2 regions of the Zhihengliuella alba genome follow, and region 2 is predicted to be linked to the other one. Evidence: predicted binding sites of a transcription regulator. Region 2 holds the regulator's gene; the other holds the start of a gene.

Region 1 (7,316 bases), on a different contig from region 2:
ATCGGCCAGGAGGTCCTGGAAGGACGCGAGGAGCAGGTCGAGCTGCCGGAGGGCTTCGTGGAGGACGTCCGCCAGGCCCTGTTCGCCTCCAAGCTGGTCTCCTACGCGCAGGGGTTGGACATGCTGGACAACGCCGCGGCCGAGTACGGCTGGGAGCTGAAGCTGGACGAGATCGCCTCCCTGTGGCGGGCCGGCTGCATCATCCGCGCCGAGCTGCTGGACGACATCATGAAGGCGTACGCCGCGGCCGAGAAGCCGGAGAACCTCCTGTTCGCCCCTGCTTTCTCGAAGGCCATCGCCGAGGCGGTTCCGGCCTGGCGCCGCGTCGTGGCCACCGCCGTGCGCCTCGGCATCCCGGTGCCGGTCTTCTCCTCCTCCCTCGCCTACTACGACGGCCTGCGCCGCAAGCGCCTGCCGGCGGCCCTGATCCAGGGCCAGCGCGACCTGTTCGGGGCGCACACGTACCAGCGCATCGACCGCGAGGGCACGTTCCACACCCAGTGGAGCGGCGACCGCACGGAGATCAGCGCGGACGACACGCACTGACGCAGCGCCCACTCGGGCGGAACGGATGAACCCTCCTCCCCAGAGGTGGGGGAGGGCGGACGGCCTCATCCGGGAGCAGCGGCGGCATCCACCAGGACGGTGGGTGCCGCCGCTGTCGTCTACCGGCTGAGCTCCGCTGGAGGCGGAGCGCGCGGTCTACCGCGGTCCCCTCCATCGTCCCCGGTCAGCAGTGGATCGGAGGTCACGGGGGCCATTCTGCGGGTGGTGGAGGCTAGCGTCGCCTAGGCATTCGAACACATATTCGAATACACTGGAGGTGTCGCTTTCCCCGCTTCCCGGAAGGCACCAACTCCCCGTATCCACTCGTTGCGCGGGCACTCACACCGCGCAGCCGCTGGGCATGGAGGTCTCATGGGTCTGTTCACACAATCGCTCGATGTCGTCCTGGCAGAGGACGGTGCGCTCTCCGCGCTGACCTGGCGCGGACAGCGGTACGACGTGCTGGAGGAACCGGTGCTGTGGTACGAGCGCCGCAAGTGGTGGGAGGAGGAGCAGCGTGCCGAACGCGGACGCGGACGCGGGCTCGTCGACCATGAGATCTGGCGCGTGCAGGCACGCGGCGCCCGCGACGGTGACCTGCGCACCTTCGACCTGTCCCATCATGTCGCCTCCGGCCGCTGGCGGATGATCCGCCTGCACGGGGCCGTGCGCGAGGAGGCCGCATGAGCGGGGGATTCGTCCATCTGGACGTTGCCAGCGCATACAGCGCGCACTACGGCGTCTCCCGACCTGCGGACCTGGCCGCAGCCGCGAGCTCAGACGGTCAGGACGCCCTCGCCTGCACTGACAGGGATGGCCTCTACGGGGCTGTGAAACATCTGGGTGCGTGCATCGAGCAGGGCATCGATCCCATTCTCGGGGTGAATCTGGCCGTCCTCTCCGGAGCCAGCGCGCAGCGACGCGGGGCGAGTCCGGTCCGCCGCCATGTGACCGGACGCGTCATCGTCCTGGCCCGTGGGCACCGCAGGGGCGCGGGATACGCGGCGCTGTGCCGTCTGGTCTCCGCCGCGCACGGCATCGGCGCCGGAGCCGGCGTCGAGGGTGGTGCCGGGCCGGGGATCGTGGGGGTGACCAGGGATGTGCTGGCCGACTACGCCTCCGGGAGGAACCTGCGCAGCGACCTGCGTCTGGCCGCGGGGGAGGGGCCCCTGCTCACCATTCTGCTGGGTCCGGAATCCGACGTCGGGCAGGCAGCCGCCGGCCACGACCGGCGCCTGCTGCGGCGACGGCTGACCGCCTGGCGTCGCGCTCTCCCCGAGGGGGCGCTGGCCCTGGCGGCCGTCACCCACCTCAACGTGCCCGGATCGCGTCTGAGCACCTCGCACGCGGTCAGGATGACCCGGGCGGGGCGCGAGAGCGGGCTCCCGGTGGTCCTGACCAATGCCGTCCGGTACGCGGACCCCGACGGCGCCGCCACGGCAGACGTGCTGGACGCTGTGCGCGCCGCACGGCCCCTGCAACGTCTGGCCGAGGAGCAGGAGGGGTGGCAGCCCAACGGCCAAGGCTGGCTGAAGAGCACGGCCAGCATGATCCGGGTGGCGCAGAGCGTCGGGCAGGCAGCCGGCGGCGTGGAGGTGGCCGTGGACCTCCTCGAGCAGACCCAGCGGATCGCAGACCTGAGCAGGCTCGACCCCGTGTCCGACACCGGGTGGGGTGTGCCCGTCGTCCCCGAAGCGCGCATCATCGGCATCGAGGGCGACCCGGACCGGGAGCTGAAGCAACGGTGCGAGGCCGGAATCACGCGCCTCTACAACGGCCCTGCCCTGCCCCGTCTCGGCCAAGCGGACGAGAAGGCGCTCCGGAAACGCCTGGAGCACGAGCTCTCCGTGATCGCCGATCTGGGCTTCGCCGCCTACTTCCTCACCGTCGCCGAGGTCGCCCGGCTCATCAGCGACCTCGGGATCCGCAACGCCGCCCGCGGCTCAGGGGCCTCCAGCCTCGTCAACTACCTGCTGGGCGTCAGTCACGTGGACCCGCTGAAGCACGACCTCATCTTCGAACGATTCCTCTCCCGGCGCAGGACCACGCTCCCGGACATCGACATCGACGTGGAGAGCGCCGAGCGCCACCGCGTCTACCGGGAGATCTTCGACCGCTTCGGAGCGGAGCGCGTGACGCTCATGAGCATGCAGAACGCCTACCGCGCCCGCGGCGCCGTACGCGACGCCGGGCTGGCCCTGGGCATGGAGCCCCAGCAGATCGACGACATCGCCAAGCAGCTGTGGCGCTTCTCGGCGGGCAGCTTCCGCGAAGCACTCGAGGAGAAGCCTGAGCTGGCCCGCTTCGCCGAGCAGGTCGGCTCCCACCGGCAGCTCGACCTGCTCGTGGACCTGACGGAGCGACTGGACCGGCTCCCGCGTCACATCTCCATGCATCCCTGCGGGGTGATCCTCTCCGACGCCTCGCTGCTGGACCGCACCCCCGTACAGGCCAGCGGACTGGGTCTCCCGATGAGCCAGTTCGACAAGCACGACATGGACCCGATGGGCATGATCAAGCTCGATGTGCTGGGCGTACGGATGCAGAGCGCCATGGCCTACGCCGTCGCGGAGATCCGCCGCCTCCACGGCGGCGCCGAGGAGGTCGCCGCTGCCGGAGCGCACGGAACCGACTACGTCCACCCGGACGGGACGATCATGCTCGAGCACATCCCGCAGGACGATGAGGCGACGTTCGAACTGATCCGCAGCACGCACACCCTCGGCTGCTTCCAGATCGAATCCCCGGGCCAGCGCGAGCTCGTGGGCAAGCTCGCGCCGCAGCGGTTCAACGACCTCATCATCGACATCTCGCTCTTCCGGCCCGGCCCCATGAAATCCAACATGGTCAAGCCGTACCTCGAGAACCGGCACGGCTTCGCACCCGAGGTCTACCCGCATCCCGATCTGAAGCCCGCGCTCGCCGAGACCCACGGGGTCACTGTCTTCCACGAGCAGATCCTGCGCATCCTCCACGTCATGACCGGCTGCGGATACGACGACGCGGACGTGCTGCGCCGCTACCTCGGCAACCCGGACCGCGAACCGGAGGTGGAGGAGTTCTTCCGCACCAAGGCGGCCCGGAGGAACTACGGCCGGGCGGTCATCGACGAGGTCTGGGAGACGCTCCGGGCCTTCGGCAGCTTCGGCTTCTGCAAGGCACACGGTGCCGCGTTCGCCGTCCCCACCTACCAGAGCGCCTGGCTCAAGGCCCACCATCCGGAGGCGTTCATCGCCGGCCTCTGGGAGCACGATCCCGGCATGTACCCCAAGCGCCTGCTGGTCGCCGAGGCGCGCCGGCTCGGGATCCCCATCTTCCCCCTCGACGTCAACGAGTCCGACCTCTCGTACCGGGTGCAGCGGTGCGACGACGGACGGCTGGGGATCCGGCTCGCGCTCAGCGGGGTGTACGGGGTCTCGGCGGCCGAGGTGCGCCGGCTGCGGGCGGGACAGCCCTACGGCTCCTTGAGCGACGTCCGCGAACGCTCCGGCCTGCGCCGGGCCTCCCTGGAGCGCTACGCAGCCCTCGGGGCCTTCGACTCGCTGCAGCGTGGACGCGGCAACCGTGCGGACCTGGTCCGGCACTGGGGGCAGATCAGGTCGAGCGTCCCCGTGCGATACCAGCCGATCACCGGCCAGCTCCCGCTCCCGCTGCCCGACATCGAGCTCGCAACGCTCCAGATCGGCGCACCCGAGCCGACGGCGGAGGAGACGGTCGGCGCCGAGCTCGACCTGCTCTCGGTGGATGTCAGCGCGCACCTCATGGACTCCCATGCGTCGACCCTGAGCCGCCTCGGCACCACGCCGGCAGCCGACCTGCTCGGTCTGCGCAACGGCTCGGAGGTCCTCGTGGCCGGCATCCGCGTTGCGACGCAGACTCCGCCGATGCGCGGTGGACGGCGCGTCGTCTTCATCAGCGTGGACGATGGCACGGGGTGCGTGGACTGCACCTTCTTCCACGAGGCGCAGCAGGCCTCGGCCCCCTTCCTCTTCGGGACGCGCCTGCTCCTCATCCACGGGATCACCCGGCGCACCGGGCCGCGGGGCATCAGCGTCCAGGCGGTGCGGGCCTGGGACCTCGCCGACACCGCTTCGCTGCCTGCACGCGAGGAGCTGCCCGACGCCCGCCAGCTGGCACGGCACCGGGCCGACCCTGCCCCGCAGCCGCAGTCCGTGGAACGGCTCGACACCCTCATGGAGGCCGAAGGGCTCGACAACCGGGTGGCCGCCTCGTGATAACTTAGGAACCGCAAGTCCACCCTTTAAGTCCGTCCAGTGAGGCGGGGAAGGAGGCGGCACCATGAGCTCTGCGGACTCCCACGAGAAGCCCAGCGCCACCAGTGTGTCCACGACGTCGCGCACTGTCCTGACGGGCAGCGACATCGAGCGCGTCCTCACGCGCATCGCCTACGAGATCATCGAGGCCAACAAGGGGACCCAGGACCTGATCCTGCTCGGCATCCCCACCCGCGGGTACCCCTTGGCCCGCCGCATCGCCCAGCGCATCGCCGCGACCGACCCGCAACTCGACGCCGAGGCCCTCGTCGGCCAGCTCGACGTCACCATGTACCGGGACGACCTGCGCCACGGCACCTCCCGCACTCCCTCGCCGACCCGCATCCCCGGGGCCAGCATCGACGGGAAGGTCGTCGTCCTCGTCGACGATGTCCTCTACTCCGGGCGCACCATCCGCGCGGCCCTCGACGCGCTCGCCGACCTCGGGCGCCCGCGCATCGTGCGACTGGCGGTCCTCGTGGACCGGGGACACCGCGAGCTCCCGATCCGTGCCGACCACGTCGGCAAGAACCTCCCCACCGCCACCAGCGAGAAGGTGCGGGTCCACCTCGAGGAGACCGACGCCGTCGACGGCGATGCGGTCAACGAAGTCGTCATCGAGGGGAACGCATGAAGCACCTGCTCTCGACCCACGATCTGGGCCGCGAGGACGCGGTCCGCATCCTCGACACCGCGGAGCAGATGGCCGCCGTCGGAACGCGCGAGATCAAGAAGCTGCCCGCGCTGCGCGGCCGTACCGTGGTCAACCTCTTCTACGAGGACTCCACCCGGACGCGGATCTCCTTCGAGGCCGCCGCCAAGCGGCTCAGCGCCGACGTGATCAACTTCGCGGCCAAGGGCTCCTCCGTCTCGAAGGGGGAGTCCCTCAAGGACACCGCCCAGACGCTGGAGGCCATCGGCGCCGACGCCGTGGTCCTGCGCCACTGGGCCTCGGGGGCGCCGGCCCGCCTGGCGGCCACCGACTGGATCAACGCCGCCGTCGTCAACGCCGGCGACGGAACCCACGAGCACCCCACTCAAGCGCTCCTCGACGCGTTCACGCTGCGCCGCCACTGGTCCCGCGTCCGCGGGATCGAGTCGACGGGCGCCGACCTGGACGGCATGCGCGTCGTCATCGTCGGCGACGTCCTGCACTCCCGGGTGGCGAGGTCCAACCTCTGGCTGCTGCGCACCCTGGGCGCGGAGGTCACGCTCGTCGCACCGCCGACGCTGCTGCCCGTCGGCGCCGACGCCTGGCCGTGCGCCATCAGCTTCGACCTCGACGAGACCCTGCGCACCGGTCCCGACGCCGTCATGATGCTCCGGGTCCAGGCCGAACGGATGAACGCCGCCTTCTTCCCGAGCGTCGCCGAGTACTCCCGGCGCTGGGGTTTCGACGACGTCCGCCTCGCCGCCCTCGACGAGCAGGGCTTCGAGCACACCGCCATCCTGCACCCGGGACCGATGAACCGGGGCTTCGAGATCTCCTCCGGAGCCGCCGACTCGAAGCGCGCCCTGGTCCTGGAGCAGGTCGCCAACGGCGTCTCAGTGCGCATGGCCGTGCTGTACCTCCTCCTCTCCGGCGACAACTGACCCGGCCGGCGGGCACGGGCCCGACCGGCAGAGACGAACTGAATCCGAGCCGCCGACGGCGCGCCCGACCAGCACCTCGCCCGCGCTCCGCGCGCCGTAACAGCGGCCGACGCGACGCACGCGAGAACTAGACTTGGGAGTCACTATGACCAGCACCGAAATCCACCCCGAGGCCTTCCTGATCCGAGGGGCCGCCCTGCTCGGGGGCGATCCCTCCGACCTCCTTCTCGCCGACGGCGAGATCGCCGCCGTCGGCCCCGACGCGGCCGCTCACCCGCGTGCTGCCGGTGCCCGCGAGATCGACGCCGCCGGGCTCGTCGCCCTGCCTGGCATGGTGGACCTGCACACCCACCTGCGCGAGCCCGGCCGCGAGGACGCCGAGACCGTCGAGACGGGCACCCGCGCCGCCGCGCGCGGCGGGTTCACCGCCGTGCATGCCATGGCCAACTCGAATCCCGTCGCCGACACCGCCGGCGTCGTCGAGCAGGTCTGGAGCCTCGGCCGCCGCAGCGGCTGGGTCGACGTCCGCCCCGTCGGCGCCGTCACCGTCGGCCTCGCGGGGGAGCGGCTCTCCGAGCTCGGCGCGATGGCCGAGTCCCGCGCCGGCGTCCGCGTCTTCTCCGACGACGGCATCTGCGTCTCCGATCCCGTGCTGATGCGCCGGGCCCTCGAGTACGTCAAGGGTTTCGACGGCGTCATCGCCCAGCACGCACAGGAGCCGCGGCTCACCGAGGGCGCCCAGATGAACGAGGGCGAGGTCTCCGCCGTCCTCGGCCTCCCCGGGTGGCCGGCCGTCGCCGAGGAATCGATCATCGCCCGTGACGTCCTGCTGACCGAGCACGTCGGATCCCGTTTGCACGTCTGCCACGTCTCCACCGCCGGCAGCGTGGACATCATCCGCTG
Region 2 (7,316 bases):
GCGTCACGGCCGAGAGGTGGTACGGGAGCCGTACGAGTCGCAGGGCCGCCGTGACCTCCTGCGCGGCGGCGAGGTAGCCCAGACGTGCGCCGGCGAGGGCGAAGGCCTTGCTCATGGTGCGGCTGACGATCAGCCGCGGACGGCCGGGGAGCAACTCGAGGGCGGACGGCGTGCCCTCGTGTCGGAACTCCGCGTAGGCCTCGTCCACGACGACGACCGTCCGGCTGGCCTCGCCCGCGGCGTAGACCGCCTCGACGACATCGAGCCCGAGCGCCGTGCCGGTGGGGTTGTTGGGCGAGCAGAGGAAGACGACGCTCGGGGCCTTCTCGCGGACCTGCCGGGCGGCGGACTCGGCGGTCAGCTCGAATCCGGCTCCCCGCTCGCCGGCGATGTAGGCGGTATCCGTGCCGCTCGCCAGGAGGGGGTACATGGAGTAGGTGGGCGGGAAGCTGAGCAGCGACCGGCCCGGACCGCCGAAGGCCTGCAGGATCTGCTGGAGGATCTCGTTGGAGCCGTTGGCGGCCCAGACCTGGTCCTCGGTCACCCCGTGACCGAGGAAGCCCGCCAGCCGCTGGCGAAGCTCGACGAACTCGCGGTCGGGGTACCGGTTCAGGCCCTGGGCTGCGGCGAAGACCTCGTCGGTGATGGCCCGCGCGACCTCGGCGGGCATGGGATGCGTGTTCTCGTTGACGTTCAGCTGGATGGGCACATCGAGCTGCGGCGCGCCGTAGGGCTGCAGGCCGCGGAGGTTCTCTCGAAGGGGAAGCTGGTTCATGCGCGCTAGGACATCACTCACCGCGACAGTCTAGAACCCGGCCGGGCCGGCGCTGAATAGACTGCGTCCGGAGGTAACAAACGTCACCGCCGGCTCCTGCCGACGGATCGGCAGCGCGGGCCGCCGGTACTAGTCGGCGACGGGAAGGTAGATTTCCTGGCCCGCGTGCACCGTGTTGCCCGGGAGGTCGTTCAGCTCGACGATCTCGTCGACGACGATCCGCGGGTCCGCGCCGGGGACGAACTCGAGCGCGAGGCTCCAGAGCGTGTCGCCCTCCAGGGCTGTCACCGACTCGTACTGGACCGGCGAGGCGTCGCCGCTCCCGGCCGCGCTGACCGGCGCCGTCCAGAGGCCGAGGAGCATCAGCCCCGCCGCCGCGACGAGCAAGAGGGGCAGCCCGATGAGGACGAAGCGTCCTCGGCGGGTCAGCCGGAGCGGTGCCTCGGTGGCTGCCTGATTCGCCAGTGCCATCGTGGTCATGGTGTACCTCCCGTGAGCGGCCCGCCTGCGGGGGCCGCCAGTCTTCTGCGGTGTCGGTGTTCGAATCGAAAGTGCGACTCGAACATGTCTTCGAACTCTGCTGATCCATGTTTAGCACCCTTGAGCGATGGTTGTCGAGACACGTTCGAACAAACCTTTGAATCCGCGCGTCCCGCCACTAGGGTTGAAGCAGTGGTTCGTAGAGCTACTGCACCAGTCAGGTCCCACAGATTAGAGACGCCGGAACCCGCCGCAGCAGGGAGCGGGCACCGAGAAACAGCAAGGATGTACAGATGGCCGCGACGGAAACCTCCAAGCCACGCCGGGATCAGAAGAGCCTGACCCTGCGGCAGCGCAAGATCCTCGAGACCATCCAGCGCTCCATCGCGGCGCACGGCTACCCGCCGTCCATGCGCGAGATCGGAGACACCGTGGGACTGGCGAGTCTCTCGAGCGTGACCCACCAGCTGTCGCAGCTGGAGAAGCTCGGCTACCTCCGACGCGATCCGCGGCGCCCGCGGGCCATGGAGATCCTGCAGCCCCTGACGCTATCGGAGACGCCGGCGGAGACTCCCGACGGGCCCGGGCTGACCGCGGTCGGCGGGCTGCCGGTCTCGGAGCTGACGAGCGCCGTCGACACGGCCATGGTGCCCCTGGTCGGGCGGATCGCCGCAGGTGGACCGATCCTGGCCGAGCAGACGGTGGAGGACGTCGTCCCGCTGCCTCGCCAGCTCGTCGGGCAGGGCGAGCTGTTCATGCTGAAGGTCAGCGGCGACTCGATGGTGGATGCGGCCATCTGCGACGGAGACTGGGTGGTCGTCCGCCGTCAGAGCTCTGCGGACAACGGCGACATCGTCGCGGCCCTCCTGGACGACGAGGCGACGGTCAAGACGTTCCGCCAGCGGGACGGCCACACCTGGCTGCTGCCGCAGAACCGGCAGTACGAGCCGATCCTGGGCGACCACGCGACCATCATGGGCAAGGTCGTCTCGGTGCTCCGCTCCCTCTGAGCGAGCAGTTCGCGGAGTTGGAGAGCGGTGCGGGCCCCTGGCCCGCACCGCTCTTTCCGTCCCTACGCCTGGGCGGTCGCCGTCTCGGAGAGCCGGCGCAGCGCGCCGAGGACCGTGGGCTTGTCGACGGTGGGCCACATGGGTGGCAGCGACGAACGCAGGAAGGCGCCGTAGCGCTCCGTCGCGAGGCGCGAGTCGAGCACCGCCACCACGCCCCGGTCTTCGGCGGAGCGGATCAGGCGGCCTGCCCCCTGGGCCAGCCTGACTGCCGCGTGCGTGGCGGAGACCGCCATGAACCCGTTGCCGCCACGCTGGGCGATGTCGCGGCTGCGCGCCGTCGAGAGGGGGTCGTCAGGCCGCGGGAACGGGATCCGGTCGATGATGACGAGCCGACAGGAGGCCCCCGGGACGTCGACGCCCTGCCAGAGCGTCATGGTGCCGAAGAGGCACGTGTCCGGCTCCTCGGCGAATTGCTGCACCAGGGCGGACATCCCCGACTCCCCCTGGCAGAGGATCTTCTCGCTGACCCTCTCCCGCAGGACCTCGGCCGCCTCCTCAGCAGCGCGTTTGGAGGAGAAGAGGACGAGCGCGCCACCGCCGGAGGCATGGATCAGATCGGCGATCTCGTCGAGAGCCTCGCGGGAGACCAGGCGACCCGGCTTCGGCAGGTGCTTGGCGACGTAGAGCACTCCCTGTCTCGGGTAGTCGAACGGGCTCCCCACGTCGATTCCCTCCCAGCTGGGAGCGCCCTCCCCCATGAGCCCCAGGTCACCGGCGACATGGTCGAAGGCGGCCCCGACGGCGAGGGTCGCCGAGGTGAGGACGATCGTGCGTCCGTCGAAGAGTCCCTCGCGGAGCTTGCCCGCCACCGAGAGCGGTGCGATGTACAGCGTCGCCGGCGTCGAGTCGTCCGGTTGGACGTACCCCTGGCCGGGGACATAGCCACCGGGGCGCGACGCCCAGACGACCTCGCGACTCTCGTGGGAGTTCAGCAGCCGGTCCCCGATCTCGACCAGATACGACAGCTGCGAACGGGCCATCTGCTTGGCGCCATCGGCCTGCTCGTTGGGTTCCGGCTTCGAGTCCGAGAGCGCCACACGGGCGGCATCGGCGACCTGTTCCACGGCCGCCGCCTGCTCCTCGGAGATTCCCTTGGGCAGCAGTCCGGCGGGTATCCCCGTCACCGACTTTTCGAGGGCTTTGGCCGCCTGGGTCAGCGCGTCCACGCTGACTCGGCAGTGCTTGCGGGCGGCACTTGCGGCCGTGAGGACCATGGTGCCGGAGAGCTCGCGTGTCACAGAGCCCGTCACCCGGTCCTGCAGCTCGTGCGCCTCGTCGATGACGACCGTATCGAAATCGGGCAGGACCGCGAGTCCGTCGAACGCAGAGATGGCCAGCATCGCGTGGTTGGTGATGACCAGGTCGGCCTCGGCGGCCCGCGCGCGGGCCAGTTCGCTGAAGCACTCCTCCGCCATGGGGCACCGCTGGGCTCCGAGGCAGTCCCGTGCGGAGACGGAGACCTGCCGCCATGCCTGGTCGGGGACGCCGGGGACGAGGTCGTCACGATCGCCCGTCTCGGTCTCCTCGGCCCACTCGCGCAGTCGCACGACCTCGCGCCCGAGCTGGGTTGCGGGCCCGGCGTTGGCCTGCTGCCTCGAGGCGCCGTCCTCCGTCAGGGCGAAGAGCGCGCCCTCGTCGTCGTCCGGGTAGCCCCCGCCGAGCTTGTACTTGCAGACGTAGTTGCCGCGGCCCTTGGCGATGGCGACCTCCATCGGGCGGGGCAGTTCCTCCTCCAGGTGGGTCAGCAGCCGGGGGACGTCCCGACCCACGATCTGCGCTTGGAGCGCGAGCGTCGCCGTCGACACGATCACGGGCTTATCCGCGTCGACTGCATGGAGCAGTGCGGGGACGAGGTACGCCAGCGACTTGCCGGTGCCCGTGCCGGCCTGCACGAGGAGGTGCTTGCCGGTGCCGAACGACTCGGCGACGTGCTTGGCCATCTCCTGCTGGCCGGTCCGGCTGGTGCCGCCCATCTTGGCGACGGCAGTCTCCAGGAGTTCGAGAACCTCGTGGGACATCGGCTACTGCGCCGCGGGGTCGTCGTCGCCGCGGTCCACCCGGTAGGGCTCGAGCTCGGGCGCGAGGGACTCGCGGACCTTGACCTGCAGGCGCGTTCCGGACTCCTCGTGCTCGGTCGAGAGGATCTCCGCGTCATTGGCATGGAGCCGGTTGACCACCTCGCCGTGGCTGTACGGGACCAAGAGCTCCATGAGGACATTCGGCCGCGGGATCCGCCGCGAGATCACCTCGATCAGCTCGTCGATGCCGGCGCCGGTGCGGGCGGAGACCACCACCGTGTTCGGCTCGCGCTGGCGCACCCGCTCGATCACGAAGGGGTCGGCGGCGTCGGCCTTGTTCAGGACGATGACCTCGGGCACCAGGTGCGCGTCGACCTCGCGCAAGACCTCCCGCACGGCGCGGATCTGGCTCTCCGGGTCCGGATGGGAGGCGTCGACGACGTGCAGGATGAGATCCGAGTCGGCGACCTCCTCGAGGGTGGACCGGAAGGCCTCGATCAGCTGCGTGGGCAGCGACCGGACGAAACCGACGGTGTCGGCGAGCGTGAAGCCCACGCCGTCCGGCGTCTGCGCCTTGCGGACCGTCGGGTCGAGGGTCGCGAAGAGCGCGTTCTCCACGAGGACCCCGGCGTTGGTCAGCCGGTTCAGGAGCGACGACTTGCCGGCGTTGGTGTAGCCGGCGATGGCGACCGCCGGGACGGTGTTTCGCTTGCGGTTGGCGCGCTTGGCCTCCCGGGCGGGCTTCATGGCGGCGATCTCGCGACGCAGTTTGGACATCCGGCTGCGGATGCGGCGGCGGTCCAGTTCGATCTTCGTCTCGCCGGGGCCGCGGGAGCCGATGCCGCCTCCTGCGGCACCGACCCGGCCGCCGGCCTGTCGCGACATCGATTCGCCCCAGCCGCGGAGCCGGGGCAGCAGGTACTCGAGCTGCGCCAGCTCGACCTGGGCCTTGCCCTCGCGGCTCTTGGCGTGCTGCGCGAAGATGTCGAGGATCAGCGCGGTCCGGTCGATCACCTTGACCTTCACGATGTCCTCGAGCCCGCGACGCTGCGAGGGCGCGAGCTCGGAGTCGACGACGACCGTGTCGGCCCCGGTCGCCGCGACGATGTCGCGTAGCTCCGCGGCCTTGCCGGAGCCGAGGAAGGTGCCGGCGTCCGGCTTGAGACGACGCTGGATGACGCCGTCGAGGACCTCGGAGCCGGCCGTCTCGGCGAGGGCCGCCAGTTCGCGCAACGAGTTCTCCGCGTCCTCGGACGTTCCCTCGGACCAGACGCCGGCGAGGACGACGCGCTCGAGGCGCAGCTGCCGGTACTCGACCTCGGTGACGTCCTCGAGCTCGGTCGAGAGCCCTGCCACGCGGCGGAGGGCGCGGCGATCGGCCAGGTCCTGCTGCTCGCCGTCATGCTCGCCGTGCTCGGTCGCGAGGTCCGAGAGCTCGCGGGCGCGGCCGTCGAGTCCGCGTCGACTGGGCGCCGGGGACGCGGCCGGCCCGGCCTCCGTGCTGAGGATGCGGTCGATGACCGATTTGATCTCGGCGTCTGCGCGTTCGGCGGCCGTCGGCTCGCTGTGGCCCTGCGTCGTGCCCGTCTCGACCCGCGGCTCGGCGGATTCCTGGGAGTCGGGGGTCTCCGGCGAGCTGGAGGACGGTTCGGGGTGCTTTTGGTTGGTCATATTTCCTTTGCAATGACTGGTACATCAAGGATAGTCGCCGCCACCGGTGAATTGGAGCCCAGGCTCTCAGCCGAGGGCGAAGCCCAGCGGCGGCGAAGGTTGCGGTCGGGCCGCACGACCCGAGGCGGCGCCGGGCGAAGGAGAGGCCCCGGCGGGGCGCTGCGCCCTGGGAGACGGGGCGGGGCCCTGGGAGCGCGGCTGGGCCCACGGGGCGGCTGCGGGCGAGCCGACGCGCAGCGGGCTGGGCCGGACACGGGTCCGGGGCAGCCGGGAGCGCGCTCGGACGGGCACGATCAGGCGCGGAGAAGAGTCATAGAGAAAACCCTATCACTTGTCGATTCGCCCGCGTGCGCCGGCAGAGAATAATCTTCCAACCATGGGTTCGGAGCATTATTTCAGCGCGCAGCCGGCGACCCCGGAGAAGCGCAAGACCATCAGCGTCGTCCTGGGCGGCTCCGAGCATCGCGTCCAGACGGCCGGGGGCATCTTCAGCCCGGACGGGATCGACAAGGGCACCGCCGTGCTCCTCTCGGAGGTCCCAGCCCCGGCGCCCACGGGGCACCTGCTCGACATCGGTTGCGGCTGGGGCCCGATCGCGCTCACCATGGCTCTGGCCTCCCCGGAGGCGACCGTGCACGCGGTGGACGTCAACGAGCGCTCCCTGGGTCTGACCCGGGACAACGCCGCCGCCCTCGGCCTGCGCAACCTCAGCGCCGGTCTCCCGGAGTCGATCCCGGCCGACACGGTGTTCGACACGATCTGGTCCAACCCGCCCATCCGGATCGGCAAGGAGGCGCTGCACGAGCTGCTGCTGACCTGGCTGCCCCGGCTCACCCCGGGTGGATCCGCCTGGCTGGTGGTGCAGAAGAACCTCGGCGCCGACTCGCTGCTCACGTGGCTCCGCGGGAGCCTGCCGGACGACTGGGACGTCGAGCGCTTCTCCACCGCCAAGTCGTTCCGCATCCTGCGGGTCTCCCGCCCCGACGGCGCCTGAGGCCGTCCGCGGCGGGCAGCGTCAGCCGATGACCCCGTGCGCGACGACGGCGGCCGGCCCCGAGAGCTCCACGCGCTCCTCGCCCTCGGTGCCGGTCAAGAACTTGACCGCGACCACTCCGCCCGGCACCTCGACGTCCCATCGCTCCGCCGGGACGCCCCCGGCCCAGTGCCGCGTCGCGACTACGGCAGCGCACGCGCCGGTGCCGCAGGACTGCGTCTCGCCGACGCCGCGCTCGTGGATGCGGATCCTGATCCGCCCGACGCCCTCCTGCACCAGCGGCTCCGCGGGCAGGACGTACTCGACGT

The links. The regulator LexA, encoded in region 2, represses DNA repair genes until DNA is damaged. The targets are predictions, from matches to a motif close to TCGAACANNTGTTCGA.
Region 1: the regulator LexA is predicted to act here: its motif matches at 797-812, upstream of ABD784_RS02240 (DUF6504 family protein).

The regions. Positions count from the first base shown of each region.
Region 1 is NZ_BAABCJ010000001.1:499,075-506,390, reverse strand. Features, by position in the region: gene gndA (NADP-dependent phosphogluconate dehydrogenase) at 1-546, shown strand, start outside; gene ABD784_RS02240 (DUF6504 family protein) at 919-1,233, shown strand; gene ABD784_RS02235 (DNA polymerase III subunit alpha) at 1,230-4,781, shown strand; gene pyrR (bifunctional pyr operon transcriptional regulator/uracil phosphoribosyltransferase PyrR) at 4,846-5,454, shown strand; gene ABD784_RS02225 (aspartate carbamoyltransferase catalytic subunit) at 5,451-6,413, shown strand; gene ABD784_RS02220 (dihydroorotase) at 6,559-7,316, shown strand, end outside.
Region 2 is NZ_BAABCJ010000002.1:45,807-53,122, forward strand. Features, by position in the region: gene ABD784_RS05990 (histidinol-phosphate transaminase) at 1-796, opposite strand, end outside; gene ABD784_RS05995 (LysM peptidoglycan-binding domain-containing protein) at 905-1,255, opposite strand; gene lexA (transcriptional repressor LexA) at 1,549-2,265, shown strand; gene ABD784_RS06005 (ATP-dependent DNA helicase) at 2,328-4,343, opposite strand; gene hflX (GTPase HflX) at 4,347-6,014, opposite strand; gene ABD784_RS06015 (class I SAM-dependent methyltransferase) at 6,391-7,008, shown strand; gene dapF (diaminopimelate epimerase) at 7,030-7,316, opposite strand, start outside.